3 regions of the Shewanella mangrovisoli genome follow, and region 2 is predicted to be linked to each of the others. Evidence: predicted binding sites of a transcription regulator. Region 2 holds the regulator's gene; each other region holds the start of a gene.

Region 1 (5,384 bases), 180 kb from region 2:
GGTTTGATGGCGGCGGTGACTAAAGCCAGCCAAATCAATAATCCGACGAGGAGTAAGATTTGCCATACTCGGCCAAGATCGATGTACTCATATCCTTGGTGACCAAAGAGGAAGTTCATGTCGAGGTCAAAATACTGCTGCACCCCAATCCATTCGCCCGCCATCGAGCCAAGTACCACGACGACCAAGGCTACCCAGAGTACGTTAACGCCGAGACGTTGATATTTCGGCTCATAACCCGATAAGGCGGGAGCAATATACAGCCCTGTGCCTAACCAGGCCGTGGCTATCCAAAATACCGCTAACTGGGTGTGCCAGGTACGAGTCACTGAGTAGGGGAGTATTTCCGAAATCGGTAAACCGTAAAACTCTTGGCCTTCAACCGCATAGTGGGCCGTGATCCCGCCGAGTAAAATTTGCAGTAAAAACAGACCAATTGCCGTGATGAAGTATTTGCCGACGGCTTTTTGTGAGGCGGTGGGTTTAGTGAAAAACAGCGGATCTTGCTCCGAGGGCTTGGGCAGACTCTCATGCTTGCCGCTCGCATGGTGCCAGATCAATCCGCCAATCCCCGCAATTAAGGTCACAATACTGAGTATCGACCAAACGATATTATCCGAGGTCGGTGTATTGCCTAGCTGGGGATCGAAGGGCCAGTTATTGGTGTAGGTATAGGGGGCATCGGGGCGCTCGGTGATTGCCGCCCAGGCTCCCCAAAAGAGGAACGCATTGAGTTGTTCGCGGCGCGCTAGATCGGGCACAGTGCCTTCTTTCATGGCGTATTGTTCACGAAGGTTGCTAAGCTCCGGATCGCTCCCAAACAGGGATAAATAATGCTGCTCGACCTTATCTATCGCCTCGATACGAGTGTCGGACAAGCGGATCAGCACTGTGCCATCGGCCTGTGGCTCGACGCTGTTATGGCGTAAATCTTCCCTTAAGGCTTGTTCAAGCCCAGCTTTTTGTTGGGAGTTTAATTGGGCAAACGGCGTTTGATATTGCTGCTCTGCGCGAATATCGAGCCAAGCTTCGGCTTCTCTGTGTAACCAGTCGGCAGTCCAATCCGGGGCAACATAAGAGCCATGTCCCCAAACCGAACCCAGTTGATGGCCGCCCATGGAGCGCCAGACCAATTGACCTTGTTCGATATCATTTTCGCTAAACACAACCTGACCATTTACATCGGTATATGCAGTGGGGATTGGCGGTTTTTCCCGATAAATTTCACTGCCTATGCTCAGCAGCACAGTGAATGAAGCAATCAGCACAATAAGCAGTGCGATAGCGGTGAGTTTTTGTTTGCTCATAAGTCTCCTTGATGCAACGTCATTTTGATACGTTTCACCTGCTATTGCGTAATACGTGCCAAGCCTTTTTGTTGTTGAAAATAAAGAAGAATATAAATTTCACTCTATGCTTGATTGTCTTTTTGATACTGAATATTGATTGTTGATATGACAGTGATTGTCTTTATGACATCTTTAGAGGCTTGTATGTCGATAACACAATGGGAAAGGTGATTTTATCTATGCTTTCAAGTTATTGCAGAGTTTAACTGGACTTAAGCTGACTTTTAGCGAATACGGCATATTTTTATATAGTTATCCTGGCGATTTTGGCGGTATACAGTGAGTTTATATGGAATGCTATTTTTAAATGTATTGATAAATAAAGGTTTTATCTTGTTTATGAGCTTGAGTTCATGTTCGGTAGGTGTTTATGGTTGTACTGGTTTTTATGTAAAAGTTAGTCAAAATGGTCTTTCACTGAGGATTTGGATGTAGATGTTTGAAATTTAATATTTAAAACTCCATTAATTTGCATTTTTTATGCTAGTATAGAAACACAAAAATTTTCAATTGAGTCATTTTTAATCTAGGTGATTTCTTTATCGTTTAACTAAACACTCTTGTATTTAAGGAGGCATGTGTGGATGCAGATTCCATCAATAGTTTTTTTCTGATCGGTGCCTTGCTTGCCGCTGTGAGTGTTTTGTTAAGTCCCGTGTCTTCGCGCTTGGGTATCCCTATCTTATTAATTTTCCTCGCAGTAGGGATTTTAGCCGGGGAGGATGGTCCCGGCGGTATTCTGTTTGACGACTACTCAACCGCTTATCTTGTCAGTAACTTAGCCTTAGCCATTATCTTGCTCGATGGCGGTATGCGCACGCGGGTCGCGAGCTTTAGGGTGGCACTGTGGCCAGCATTGTCGCTGGCGACCTTTGGGGTCGCTATCACCACTAGTATCACGGGCGTAATGGCCGCATGGTTATTTGACTTACACTGGTTGCAAGGCTTGCTGGTGGGGGCAATTGTCGGCTCCACTGATGCGGCGGCGGTATTCTCGCTATTAAAGGGCCGTAGCCTTAACGAGCGTGTTGGCGCGACGCTGGAAATCGAATCGGGCAGTAACGACCCAATGGCGGTGTTTTTAACCGTGACCCTGATTGCCATCCTCGCTAATGTGGACGCCGAGTTATCCGTAAGCTTTATGCTGATAAGCTTTATCAAGCAGTTTGGCTTGGGGATTTTCCTCGGTCTTGGCGGCGGTTGGCTGCTGTGGAAGTTGGTGAATCTAAGCAAGCTTGCCGAAGGCTTGTATTCGATTTTAGTGCTCAGTGGCGGTCTGATGATTTATGCCGCCTCGAACAAACTCGGCGGTAGCGGCATTCTGTCGATTTATCTCGTCGGTCTCTTCCTCGGCAACAAGCCTACCCGTGGTCGCCATGCCATCCTAAACGTATTGGATGGCATGACTTGGGTTAGCCAAATCGGTATGTTCCTCGTATTAGGGCTGCTGCTCACACCGTCTGACTTGTTGGATATTTGGTTACCGGGCTTAGCGTTAGCCTTTGGGATGATCCTGTTTGCCAGACCGTTAGCCGTATGGCTCAGCTTGCTGCCCTTTAAGAGCTTTAGCAGCCGTGACCGCTGGTTTATTTCTTGGGTCGGATTGCGTGGCGCCGTGCCGATTATTTTAGCGGTATTCCCTATGATGGCGGGATTACCGGGGGCGCAGTTGTACTTTAACTTGGCATTCTTCGTGGTGTTAGTGTCACTGCTAGTACAAGGGGCGTCCCTCACCACGGCGGCACGTTTAGCTAAGGTTGAGTTGCCACCTAAGCCGTTGCCGATTTCACGCTCTGGGGTTGAAATTTACCCTAGCAGCGAGTGGGAAGTGTTTGTGTACCATCTGAGTGAAAACAAATGGTGTATCGGCGAACCGCTTAAACGCCTCTCAATGCCAGATGGAACAAGGATTGCGGCGGTATTTCGCCATAATACACTGCTGCACCCTTCGGGCAGTACTTGCCTCGAGGCGGGGGATATTTTGTGCGTGCTTGGGCAAGAGAAGAGTCTAGAAGCCTTAAGTAACCTCTTTAGTCAGGCGCCCGAAACCAAGGAAGTGCCACGTTTCTTCGGTGACTTCTTTATCGATACTGAGGTTAAGCTGTTGGATCTGGCGCCGATTTATGGTCTGGAGTTAGATGAAGCCACTGGCGACATGACGGTCGCAGATTTAGTGGCGGCAGAATTAGGCTCGCATCCGGTACTTGGGGATCAGTTCCTATGGCAGTCGCTGCATTGGGTGGTTGCAGGGCTCAATGAAGGCAAAGTGACCAATGTGGGTATTCGCTTACCGGCAGAGGCTTAATCAGTGCTTAAGCCTGCTATGCAGTGCTTAACAGGAAATGATGCTTAGGGTTTCAAGCCCTCAACCCTCAACAATGCCTTAAACCGAAAGTTCTAACATAAAAAATGCCAAGCAATTGCTTGGCATTTTTTATCCGCTTTTAAGTACTTATCTCGAACAGATAGAACGAAAGCTTATTTATATAAGGACTTGTCCGTTGGATCTGGGCGAGTCTTAAAGCGGCGGTGGAGCCACATATATTGGGCGCGATTTCTATCGATAATACCTTCGATAATTTTGTTACCGCGAATGGCATCGGCTAGCTCATCTTCACCGGGGAAATTATCCAGCGGCGGCATAATCTCAATATGGTAACCCTTATCACCTTCGGTGCGCTCCACAAAGAAGGGCAGCACTTTGGCCTTACCGAGTTTAGCCAGTGTGGTGGCACCGGTAATGGTCGCGGCATCGGGCACGGCATAGAAGGGAATAAACACCGCACTCGAACGCCCAAAATCCTGATCGGCGGTATACCAAATCACATCGGGATTGCGTAAACAACGCACCATCTGACGTAGATCGCGTTTTGGCACTAAGGCTTTGTTTGAGCGTAAGCGGCCTTTGACCTGTAGGTATTCCATCACCGGATTGTTGTGTGGACGGTACACCCCAACACCGGGTTGGAATTGACCAAAAATACGCGCGCCCATTTCCAGCGGTAAGCAGTGCACGGCGAACAGAATCACCCCATGGCCAGCATTCAAGGTGTCTTGCACGTATTCTTTGCCGGTGATCTGCATATGTTGTTGGATTTTTTCATCGGTCCACCACCAGGCATTGATGGTATCGAAAATCGCTTTACCTGTTTCTTCAAAGTTGCGGGTCAGCAGGGCTTCGCGCTCCGATTCCGGCATGTCGGGGAAACAGAGAGTTAAATTGCGGCGTGCGGTATGGGTACGACTGCCTGCAATAGTCTTAACTAATCGGCCTAATCCTTTACCTAACTTCATTTGCCACGAGAGAGGTAACACTTGGGTAATCCGCATCACTAACACCCCAAACCACATGGGCCAGTGCTTCGGATGATATAAGGATGATGAAAACTCAGCTTTCTCGACCACAAAAATACTCACTACTTTTGAAAATTACTGCTTATTCTAACTCATATTTTGCTGAAAATTAGGTACAATCACGGTTTAATTTCTGCAATAGATAAGAGCGCTATGAAGGTTTCTCTGCCAGCATTTGAAAAAGCCAAAGTGTTAGTTGTCGGCGATGTGATGTTAGATCGCTACTGGGTTGGGCCAACGGGACGTATCTCGCCCGAAGCGCCAGTGCCTGTGGTGAAGATTAACCAAGTCGAAGACAGACCGGGCGGTGCGGCCAACGTGGCGCTAAATATCGCGACCCTAGGCGGCCAAGTGCAATTGGCGGGGTTAGTGGGGGAGGATGATACCGCTAAGGCGTTAACCCTTGGCGTGCAAGCGTTGGGCGTTGAGCCACAGTGGTTGAATATTGCCGATAAACCGACCATTACCAAACTGCGGGTATTGTCGCGTAATCAGCAGCTCATTCGCCTCGATTTTGAAGAGTCCTTCGATAAGCAGGATAGTGAGCGGTTGCTTAAACAATCCGAAGCCTTACTCGATTCGGTCGATGTGGTGGTGCTGTCGGATTATGCGAAGGGCGCTATTGATAAGCCGCAGGATTTTATTGCGCTGGCTCGCGCTAAAGGCGTGAAAGTGCTTGTC
Region 2 (5,384 bases):
TGCTGGCATCAAACTCAGACGCAAGCACCACGAGCTTAGTGGCGGCGCGGGCATGTAAGCCTAGTTTATTGCAGATGGTGACTTGGCGCTCAAGCTTTGGCATGACTTAACTCTCGGTGGCGGGCATTCACTTTGTGTTTGCCGTTGCTAAAGCGTTTAGCCAGTTGCTCGGCCACGTAAACCGATCTGTGTTGACCGCCGGTACAGCCGATGGCGATGGTCAGATAGCTGCGGTTATTACGCTCTAAGTGGGGTAACCAAGTCTCGAGTAAATTCTCAATTTGCCAGATGAACTTATTAACCAGTGGCTGGCGATTTAAAAACTCTGCCACAGGTTCATCTAAGCCGGTGAGGGGGCGCAACTCAGGCTCCCAATGGGGATTGGGTAAAAAGCGCACATCGAACATAAAGTCGGCTTCGGTTGGCATACCATGCTTAAAACCGAAGGACTCGAAGTTGATCACCAGTTCCTTATCGACACTGCCAAGCAGGATTTGCCGTACTTGGTCGCTGAGTTCATAGATATTCAGATTCGAGGTATCTATGTAGTGATCCATCTGCTGTGACAGGGGCTCGAGCAATTTGCCTTCAAGCTTAATAGCTTCTTGTAGTGATACTCGGCTCTTAGATAAGGGATGTAAGCGCCGAGTCTCGCTGTAGCGCTTTAACAGTACTTTATCGCTGGAATTTAAGAAGAAGCTGGTAAGTTCAGTGCCCTCTGGCAGGCTGGCGAGCTGTTTGACGAGTACCTTGTCTTGCTCCGGCAGGTTACGCACGTCGACGCTGATGGCGACGAGATCGTTACTGCCCTTGAGCTGTTCGAGTAAGCTGCCAATCAGCGGCAAAGGAAGATTATCGACACAATAGTAGCCGAGATCTTCAAGCACTCTCAGTGCGACCGATTTGCCTGAGCCTGAGCGCCCTGACACTATGACCAGTTTCATCCAGTGATTACCTGATAGAGTTCCGTTTCATCATGCGTCTTGCGCAATTGCTTCAATATTTGCTTGTCGCTGAGCTTTTCAGCCATGCAGGACAAAGTGCTTAAGTGCTGTTGACATTGGTCAGCAGGCACCAGCAGCGCAAATAAAATGTCGACAGGTTGTTTATCGATAGCATCAAAGGCTATCGGCTCCTCACATTTCACCAATATGGCTATGGGTTGTGTTATATCGGTTAATCGACCATGTGGAATGGCGATGCCGTTACCTATACCTGTGCTCCCCATCTTTTCGCGCGCCACTAGGCTTTCGAAGATCTCTTGAGATGAGAGGGTGGGGTACTGGGCAGCGGCTAAGTCGCTGATAAGTTCCAGTACCTTTTTCTTACTGCCCGGAGTGGCGCAGGTCGTGCATTCCGGCCGCAGTATGGTACGAAGTTCCATTGCTAGTGTTTTGTTAACTTCTCTTTGTGTTTAATAACCTGACGATCAAGCTTGTCGATCAGGACGTCTATGGCAGCATACATATCTGCATGCTCTGAAGTCGCGAAGACTTCACCACCGGTGAGGTTGATTCTCGCTTCGGCAATTTGTTGCATTTTCTCAACATTGAGCACAACGTGCACATTATTGATCTGTTCGAAATGACGTTCAAGTTTTGAAAACTTTTCCTCAACATAAGCCCGTAACGATTCAGTAATCTCGATATGGTGTCCACTCAGGTTTATTTGCATATAAACGTCCTCCGATTTCCACTTTAGGCTATAAACTTTTACGCTGATTGGAAGGGGGAATAAGCATCGCCTCTCGGTACTTCGCAATGGTTCTGCGCGCAACGTTAATTCCCTGTTCTGCCAGAAGCTGCGCCATCTTGCTGTCGCTTAATGGTTTTTTCTGGTTTTCCGCTGCAACCAGTTTCTTAATGAAGGCTCTGATTGCCGTGGATGAGCACTCACCGCCATCATCAGTCCCGACGTGGCTTGAGAAGAAATATTTTAGTTCAAAAAGTCCCTTTGGGGTATGCATGTATTTTTGTGTGGTCACCCGTGAAATGGTGGACTCATGCATCTCTACCGCCTCGGCGATATCGTTTAGGACCATAGGTTTCATGGCTTCTTCACCGTATTCGAAGAAACCCTGTTGGTATTGCACTATGCAGTTTGCCACCTTGAGCAGTGTTTCGTTACGGCTTTCAAGGCTTTTAATAAACCACTTGGCTTCTTGCAGATGCCCGCGGATAAATTGGCTATCGGCTTGGCTTTTGGTGCTGCGCGCCATGGCTGCATATTGCTGATTTACATTGATTTTTGGCATGCAGTCCGGGTTTAACTCGACCACCCAGCGACCATTTTTCTTCGACACCGACACATCGGGGATGACATATTCTTCATCGACAGGGGTGATGAGCAAACCGGGGCGAGGGTTTAAGGTTTGGATGAGGGCAATGCTCTCGCGCAGATCATCTTCCTTAAGCTTGGTTTTACGCATCAACAACCTAAAGTCGCGGGCAGCGATCAGATCTAAATGATCTTTGATCAACATACGGGCGTTTTCGAGGTGTGGGGTATCTGGCGAAAAATGGGAGAGTTGGATAAGCAGACATTCGCTTAAATCCCTTGCGGCGACACCGACGGGATCGAAGTGTTGAATGCGCTTGAGTACGGCTTCGACTTCATCCAGTTCTATCTCGGGATTGCCCATGGCCTCGAGGATATCTTCAGTACTTTGAGTGAGATAACCTTGATCGTCAATGGCATCAATAATCGCGGTGGCGATGGCTAAATCGGTTTCAGAGAAGGGCGTGAGGTTTTTTTGCCATTCTAAATGTTCGTACAGGCCTTCACTGGTTTCCCCTTGGAAGGGCATGTCATCTTCACGGCTAGCGCCAGAACCTGAGTTTGGCGATGCGGTAAAGACTTCATCCCAAGTGGTGTCCATGGGGAGTTCTTCGGGCAGGGATTCTTTGGTCAGCGACTCGGCAATGTCTACGGTGGAATTATCTTGTTCCTGTGGCTGAGCTGTCGTTTCGCTAAAGTCGGTATCGGCGATATCTTGCTTACGTTCGGTAGGCGCGTCGAATTGCTCCTCTTCCAGCTCGAGAAGAGGATTAGAGTCTAAGGCTTGCTGGATCTCTTGCTGCAGTTCCAATGACGACAATTGCAACAGACGAATGGCCTGTTGAAGTTGTGGCGTCATGGTTAACTGTTGACCCAGTTTGAGCTGGAGTGACGCTTTCATGTTACCGCTGATCCCTACGTTATTATTTTGAATTTAGGCCGCTTGTTATCATATTGATGGCGCTTACTAAGCCAAAATTCAAGGCTAATTGGCTCTGTTTAAGTAACTATAGCCTGAATTGTTCACCTAAGTACACAGCCCTAACTTGCTGATTGTCTAAGATCTCTGCGGGAGTTCCTTCGGCAATCAGGTTTCCGTGACTGACAATGTAGGCATGTTCACAGACGTCTAAAGTCTCGCGCACATTGTGGTCTGTGATCAGTACCCCAAGGCCTCGGCTCTTGAGTTGTTCGATGATTTTCTTGATATCGATAACCGAAATCGGGTCGACACCGGCGAAGGGTTCATCGAGCAGAATAAACTTAGGATTGGCCGCTAAGGCGCGGGCAATTTCGACGCGGCGACGTTCACCGCCCGATAACGACATGCCTTGGCTATCGCGAATATGGGTGATATGGAACTCTTCGAGCAGATGTTCCAGCTCTTCTTCGCGTTGGTCGCGATTGAGCTCTTTACGGGTTTGCAGTACCGCCATGATATTGTCGTGCACTGTCAGCTTGCGAAAGATACTGGCTTCCTGTGGCAGGTAACCAATGCCTTTGCGGGCGCGCAGGTGCATGGGATCGGCGGTTAAATCATCATCGTCGATAAAGATATGGCCTTTATCGCTTTTGACTAAGCCCACGACCATGTAAAAGGTGGTGGTTTTACCCGCACCGTTTGGGCCGAGCAGGCCGACGACTTGACCCGTTTTGACCGTCAGGCTGACATCTTTCACAACCTGACGACTCTTATAACTCTTAGCGAGATTCTGTGCTTTTAAGGTGATTTGGGTCATTTAGAATCCTGTTTTTTCACAGGTTTGTCCGCAGGCTGATTCTTGAGTTCTTCCTGATAGTTGTCAGGTTGAATAATGGTAATCACGCGATCATCGCCGCTACCTGTGCTCTCAGCGATCAGTTTTTGCTGAATAATATCGTAACGGATGAGGTTACCCGTCACTTGGCTACCCGCTTGGTCTAGGGTCGCTGAGCCTGTTAAGGTCAGGGTGCGGGTCGCCATTTCGTAGCGAATTTCTTTGGCGCTAGCCGAAGCTGGGCGTCCATCGTCGAGAATTTGGCTGTAAGTCGCAGGGTTACCCGTTGCCACTAAAATCTTGCTGTTTTCCCCTTCGGCAGAAAATGCACGTAGTTGATCTGCATGGATTTTAATCGAGCCTTGGGTGACTTCAACCGGACCGAAGAAAATGATCTGATTGTTTTTAATGTCCGCAGTTTGGCTAACGGCTTTAATTTTCACTTCTTGCTGTAAGTCACCGACCTTGGCGAAGGCACTCATGCTGGTGATTAGCATTAGGCCGGCAAGTAATATGTTATTTTGCTTCATAGGTTCCTACTACCTGACTGGTCAATTGCACTTCCTGCGCGTTAAGGTCGGCATAAAGGCCTTGCCCTTGAATATTAAAATCTTTCCCTGTGACGTAAATGATGCGGTCAGAGGTCATTATCATAGTGTTGAGATCGAGTTCTAAAAAACTGGTGGACAATGTCTGTATGGGTTCACCAGGGCTGATGGCATCGATAATAACATTATTTTCTAATACAACCTTGCCGGTATCTTTGTTGAGTCGACCTTGGTCGGCTCGGATCTGCCATTTTGCTTTACCTTGGTCGGGATAGACAAGATAGACGGGCTCAGTAAAGTCGGTTTGGTTTTTCAGCTCATAGTGTTCCATGTGCTTTGCCGTGACGCGACTGTTAACTTGCCCTTGTTCATTAAACTCAATACTGCGCAGATCTTCGATAATGTAATCGGGTCTGTCACTGACGTTCAAGCTGTCATCCGTATCGCCACCGCGTTTTTGCTGCACTTGCCAATATAGCACCAGCGCAGTACCAAAAAAGGCGATAATGGCGAGGGTCACACGACTCATATGCTCATCCCATGGGCGGAAGTGAACTTGTTTTGGCTCAATAAGAGCAGATCCGTGAGTTCCCTGAGTGCGCCATGCCCACCATTTAAGTGAGTCACAAAATGGGCATGTTGACGGACATAGGGGTGACCATCGGCGACACAGACAGCCAAGCCGACCACATTCATCACCGGCAGGTCGACAATATCATCACCGATATAGGCGACTTCTTCTGGGGTGACATTGTAGAGCGACAGCAGCTCTTCATAGGGAACGAATTTATTATCCACGCCC
Region 3 (5,384 bases), 150 kb from region 2:
ACTCAGGCGCCTTGGTCTAGCTTAGTGCTGAAAATTTATATTGGATTACAGACCTTAGGCCTGTCGGCATTGGGGATTACTGCGATTATCGCCTATCAAATTACCCCGCAGGACGTAAAAGTGGTGGTTGAAGGCCACAACATCCCTATGTTGCCCTTAGTCTTAAGCATCATCGCCTTGTTATCTGTGCAGTATTGGATAGCCTTTTCCCGCGTCAGCCATAATTATTTAACCGCAAAGGTAAAAGCATAAGCCTGTTTATTGCTAAGCCCTTGTTTATAGCCTAAGTTAACGGCTCCCTAAAAGACCTGATAAAGCCAGCCACTATGACTCATTTATCGCCCAGCGAACTCTCGATTCTCATTGTTGAGCCATCGGAAACCCAGCGCCGGATTATCATCAAGCGCTTACAGCAAGAAGGCATTATCAGCATCCAAAATGCGGCTGATTTGGCTCAAGCGAAAGAATTGATAGCACGCCACAAACCGGATCTCATCGCCAGCGCCATGTATTTTGAAGATGGCACCGCGACCGAGTTTTTAAGCTACCTGCGCACCAACAGTGAATACAAAGACATTCAATTTATGTTGGTTTCGAGCGAATGTCGCCGTGAGCAATTGGAGATTTTTCGTCAGTCTGGCGTGGTCGCAATTCTGCCAAAGCCCTTTAATGCCGAACACTTAGGCAAGGCGTTGAATGCAACTATCGATTTACTCAGCCATGATGAGCTCGACCTGAGTCACTTCGATGTACACGACGTGCGTGTGCTCGTGGTTGATGACAGCCGCATGGCCCGCAATGTGATTAAACGTACAATTGGCAACCTTGGGATCAAGCAGATCACCGAAGCGGAAGATGGTGCTCAAGCCATTGAGTTAATGCGTAATAATATGTTTGACCTGATTATTACCGATTACAATATGCCCAGTGTCGATGGTCTGGCACTCACCCAATTTATCCGTAATGAAAGCCAGCAATCCCATGTGCCTATCCTCATGGTGTCTTCCGAGGCAAATGATGCTCACTTGAGCAATGTCTCGCAGGCGGGCGTCAATGCGCTGTGTGATAAACCCTTCGAACCCAAATTGGTGAAGCAGCTCTTATATCAGTTGCTCGAAGAATAAAACCTAAGTCACGAACGGGGCAAATATTCTGCATTTTTGTTACTTATAGGACACAAGCCCGCAGCAAAGGGCTTTCCAACGGCTAAACCTTGTGGCATGTTAGGCACGCTGACTTAATAAATCTACGGAAAGAAGAGACAATAAAGATGAACAAAACTGAACTTATTGCCAAGATTGCAGAAAATGCCGATATCACTAAAGCTGAAGCAGCACGTGCATTGAAATCTTTCGAAGCAGCTATTACTGAATCAATGAAAAACGGTGACAAGATCTCTATCGTTGGATTTGGCTCTTTTGAAACCACGACTCGCGCAGCTCGTACTGGCCGTAACCCACAGACAGGTAAAGAAATCCAGATCGCTGAAGCCACTGTGCCTAAGTTTAAAGCGGGTAAAACCTTGCGTGATAGTGTGAACTAATTCGCTCGACATCATTCTATAAAACGCCTCCTTTGTGGGGCGTTTTTTTTGCCCTGCGAAAAGCATGAAAGATGATTTTTTGCACAAATACAGTGCGCGCACCGCTCCATTTTTGAGCATTTTAAAACATTTTATTAACAATGATTTTGTAACCATTTGTTTTTAATGATGTTCAAATAATGGCATGTGATTAGCAATTCCCTTATCAGAAAAAACCATGATGCACCAATGTCACCCGCTCGGTGGTGACATGAGTGAATCGATAAATAAGTCAATCGAGGGGATGAGAATGAGAAAATCACTGTACAGCGTTTTGGCATTATCGACGGGATTGTTACTAACCACCAACGCCTTTGCGGCGGTGTCCGGCAATATTGGCGGCACGTCTAACTATCTATGGCGCGGGGTCACTCAAACCAATGACTCGGTCGCAATCCAAGGAGGCATAGACTATAGCCATGACTCTGGATTCTATGCCGGCACTTGGGCATCGAATGTCGACTTTGGCGACGATACCAGTTATGAGCTAGATCTCTACGCAGGCTACGGCGGCAACATCACCGAAGACCTCAGCTACGATATTGGCTACCTTTACTATGCCTATCCAGATGCTGAAGGCAGCATCGATTTTGGTGAACTGCATGGCGCTATCACCTGGAAATGGTTTGAACTCAGTTACTCACAGGTGATCAATGCGGGTGATGATGTCGCAGCCGAACCATTAGATAACAAGGACATGAGTTACCTTGCTGCCACGGCATCTTTCCCGCTGACGGATAAACTCAGCCTGTCTTTGCACTACGGCTACTCCAGTGGCGATGTGGTTGAATCTTGGTTTGGCGAAGATAACTACGCAGATTACAACGTTACTCTGAGTGCCGATACCAGCATGGGAACCGTCTCATTTATGGTGTCGGATACAGATCTGCAGGGTGATGATGCCAAGGTAGTTTTAGGCTATTCCTACGGCTTTGATTTATAAAATTAAGCGCGAGTAAAATATAAACGCCGCAATAATCGCGGCGTTTTTTATTAGGCAATTACGGCGCGATTCGATTTACGCGCCGATACCATCTTCTCAATGTACTCTACGATGGGTTCAGTGACCGAGATCCCCGTGGTCTGTTCAATCCCTTCAATACCGGGCGCCGAGTTCACCTCAAGGATCAAGGGACCGCGATTCGAACGTAAAATATCGACCCCTGCCACCACTAAGCCCATGGCTTTCACTGCAGCGACCGCCATCTTGCGCTCCGCAGGGGTGATTTTGACTTTCTCACCACAGCCACCTAAGTGCAGGTTAGAGCGAAAATCTCCCTCAGGCCCTTGGCGCTTCATCGAAGCCACCACTTTATCGCCGACCACAAAACAGCGAATATCGCTGCCGTTGGACTCCTTAATATATTCCTGCACCATAATATTGGCTTTCAGCCCTAAAAAGGCTTCGATCACGCTCTCGGCGGCGGTTTTGGTCTCGGCCAACACCACGCCAATCCCTTGAGTGCCTTCCAGCAACTTAATCACTAAGGGCGCGCCGCCCACCATGTTAATCAAATCGGGAATATCATTGGGTTTATTGGCAAATCCAGTAATAGGCATGCCAATACCTTTGCGGGAAAGCAATTGCAGCGCGCGTAACTTGTCCCGTGAACGCGCGATTGAAATAGAGTCGTTGGCGGCAAATACCCCCATCATTTCAAACTGGCGCACTACGGCGCAGCCGTAAAAGGTCACGCTGGCGTGAATGCGCGGGATAATGGCATCGAACCCCGTTAACTCTTGGCCTTGGTAATGAATGCTCGGCTTGATGGAGTTGATATTCATGTAGCAATTCAAGGTATTAATAACCACAGCCTCATGACCACGGCTCTCGCAGGCCGCCACGAGGCGTCGGGTGGAATACAACTCAGGGAACTGGGATAAGATACCTATTTTCATTGCCAAATGACCAAATTAAACACTGTGATTGAAGCTCTGTGCACACGGCATCAGAAAGGGGCGCTGATATTTGTCTATTGCTGAGTGTAAAGCAAGAAAATATTCCTCACCAGACGAAAACCTCAGCCTTAGCCAAACGTAAGATAATCTTCACAATTTAGGGTCATTATTTTGTAAGTAGTGGAGTAATGTACTTGGCCTCAAATTCGCTCGCTTCTAAGGGCCGCGAAAATAAATACCCTTGGAGTACATTGCAATTTCGTGCGGTGCAAAACTCGGCTTGTTCAGCCGTTTCAATGCCTTCGGCAACCGATGTCACGTTAAAACCATAGGCGAAATTGAGTAATGCCGCGAGTAACCGCGTATCTTTGTCATCCTTATCGTAGGAGGCAATAAAGCTCTTATCAATTTTTAATACACTGATTGGAAAGAGTTTTATATGTTCTAGGGATGAAAAGCCTGTACCGAAGTCATCGAGTGCGAATCGCACTCCAAGTTGCGCAATTCTATCGAGCACCTTGGCATGTTCATGGGGTTCTTCAATTAAGCTGTTTTCGGTAATCTCAAGCTCTAGCGCTTTCGCATCTAATCCGGTCACCTCGAGGGCATGGACAATTTTTTCATATAGATCAATGTGTCCAATTTGCGACGCCGACAGATTCACCGCAGTGGTAAAGCTATGTCCAACGGGGGTTAGCCGAGTGAGCCATTCCTGCGCTTGACGGCAGGCTTCGATAAGCACCCAGTCACCGATTTCTTCCATCAGACCAATTTCCTCTGCAATAGATAGGAATTGATCCGGTGCAATCAAACCATCTTGCGGATGCAACCAACGGATTAACGCCTCCATCCCTATCATTTGATGGGTTTGAGAATCTACTTGTGCCTGATAATAAACCTTGAATTCATTCTGCTTTAGCGCCATGCGTAAGCTGGATTCGATATGATTGCGGTAACGGACTTCTTTATCTAAGGCCTCAGAATAAAACTGAATTTGGTTGCGCCCCATTTTTTTGGCGCGATACATGGCAATATCCGCGCATTTCATCAACTCAGAGCTATCGGAAGCGGCCTCATTATAAAAAGCCACGCCGATACTGGCGCCAATCATCACATCGTTTTCACCGAGGCAGAAAACCTCCTCAAAGGCCTTAAGCAGGCGATTGGCGACTATCATGGGGAAATATTTGTAGTCATTGTCGGTCACGAGTACCACAAACTCATCGCCACCTAAGCGGGCGATCACATCACCATCTCGCAGCACTGAGCTTAATCGCGAGGCGACTTTGACGAGTAAGATATCGCCAGTTTGATGGCCTAAAGTATCGTTAATTGCTTTAAAATCATCTAGATCGAGCAAGATAACGGCGAGAAAGTCATTGCTGCGTTTTGCCCTTGCGATGGCACGATTTAGGCACAGTTCAAACCCGTAGCGGTTCACTAATTTGGTTAGAGAATCATGCTCAGCCAACTCTTTGAGTTTTTGATGGCTATTTCTTAGGGCTAAGGCCATAGAGGAACGTTGTTTGGCGTAACGAATCGCACGGCTTAAGATCCGTGAATTGACTTCATCTTTTAACAGAAAATCCTGCGCGCCCAGCTCGATACAGCGCTGCGCCAGTTTCTCATCCTCATAGCGACTCAGCATCACCACCACAGTTTGGTCTTGAGTCATCGAATTGAGTTTGATCAGCACCTCTAAACCATTGGCATCGGGTAATAGATAATCCAACAAAATACCGTCGAAATGCCTTTCCAGAGCCAAGTTAAGGCCATCGAAAGCACAATTTGCCTCAACCACATTGAAGGCTAATTTGGACTGTCGCAGTGCCCGAATAATCGCAGTTCTATCGACTTCATCATCATCGATCAGTAGTAAATCCATATACACACCCTATACGGT

Evidence for each region. Region 2 encodes sigma-54, which starts transcription at its own class of promoters, with help from an activator protein. Its sites were predicted from a motif close to GTTGGCACGNNNNTNGNNT; they were not measured.
Region 1: a site for sigma-54 is predicted at 1,352-1,370, ahead of K0H60_RS04505 (nitric-oxide reductase large subunit). Genes of this name have one in related genera too.
Region 3: a site for sigma-54 is predicted at 1,722-1,740, ahead of K0H60_RS03025 (TorF family putative porin). Genes of this name have one in related genera too.

Annotation. Positions count from the first base shown of each region.
Region 1 is NZ_CP080412.1:1,012,044-1,017,427, forward strand. Features, by position in the region: gene K0H60_RS04505 (nitric-oxide reductase large subunit) at 1-1,307, opposite strand, end outside; gene K0H60_RS04510 (potassium/proton antiporter) at 1,930-3,654, shown strand; gene K0H60_RS04515 (LpxL/LpxP family Kdo(2)-lipid IV(A) lauroyl/palmitoleoyl acyltransferase) at 3,828-4,754, opposite strand; gene hldE (bifunctional D-glycero-beta-D-manno-heptose-7-phosphate kinase/D-glycero-beta-D-manno-heptose 1-phosphate adenylyltransferase HldE) at 4,857-5,384, shown strand, end outside.
Region 2 is NZ_CP080412.1:830,197-835,580, forward strand. Features, by position in the region: gene K0H60_RS03660 (HPr family phosphocarrier protein) at 1-103, opposite strand, end outside; gene rapZ (RNase adapter RapZ) at 90-944, opposite strand; gene ptsN (PTS IIA-like nitrogen regulatory protein PtsN) at 941-1,384, opposite strand; gene hpf (ribosome hibernation promoting factor) at 1,387-1,674, opposite strand; gene K0H60_RS03680 (RNA polymerase factor sigma-54) at 1,703-3,178, opposite strand; gene lptB (LPS export ABC transporter ATP-binding protein) at 3,285-4,016, opposite strand; gene lptA (lipopolysaccharide transport periplasmic protein LptA) at 4,013-4,564, opposite strand; gene lptC (LPS export ABC transporter periplasmic protein LptC) at 4,551-5,111, opposite strand; gene kdsC (3-deoxy-manno-octulosonate-8-phosphatase KdsC) at 5,108-5,384, opposite strand, start outside.
Region 3 is NZ_CP080412.1:676,525-681,908, reverse strand. Features, by position in the region: gene K0H60_RS03040 (hypothetical protein) at 1-252, shown strand, start outside; gene K0H60_RS03035 (response regulator) at 327-1,124, shown strand; gene K0H60_RS03030 (HU family DNA-binding protein) at 1,271-1,543, shown strand; gene K0H60_RS03025 (TorF family putative porin) at 1,833-2,525, shown strand; gene rimK (30S ribosomal protein S6--L-glutamate ligase) at 2,576-3,481, opposite strand; gene K0H60_RS03015 (putative bifunctional diguanylate cyclase/phosphodiesterase) at 3,648-5,366, opposite strand; gene K0H60_RS03010 (response regulator) at 5,376-5,384, opposite strand, start outside.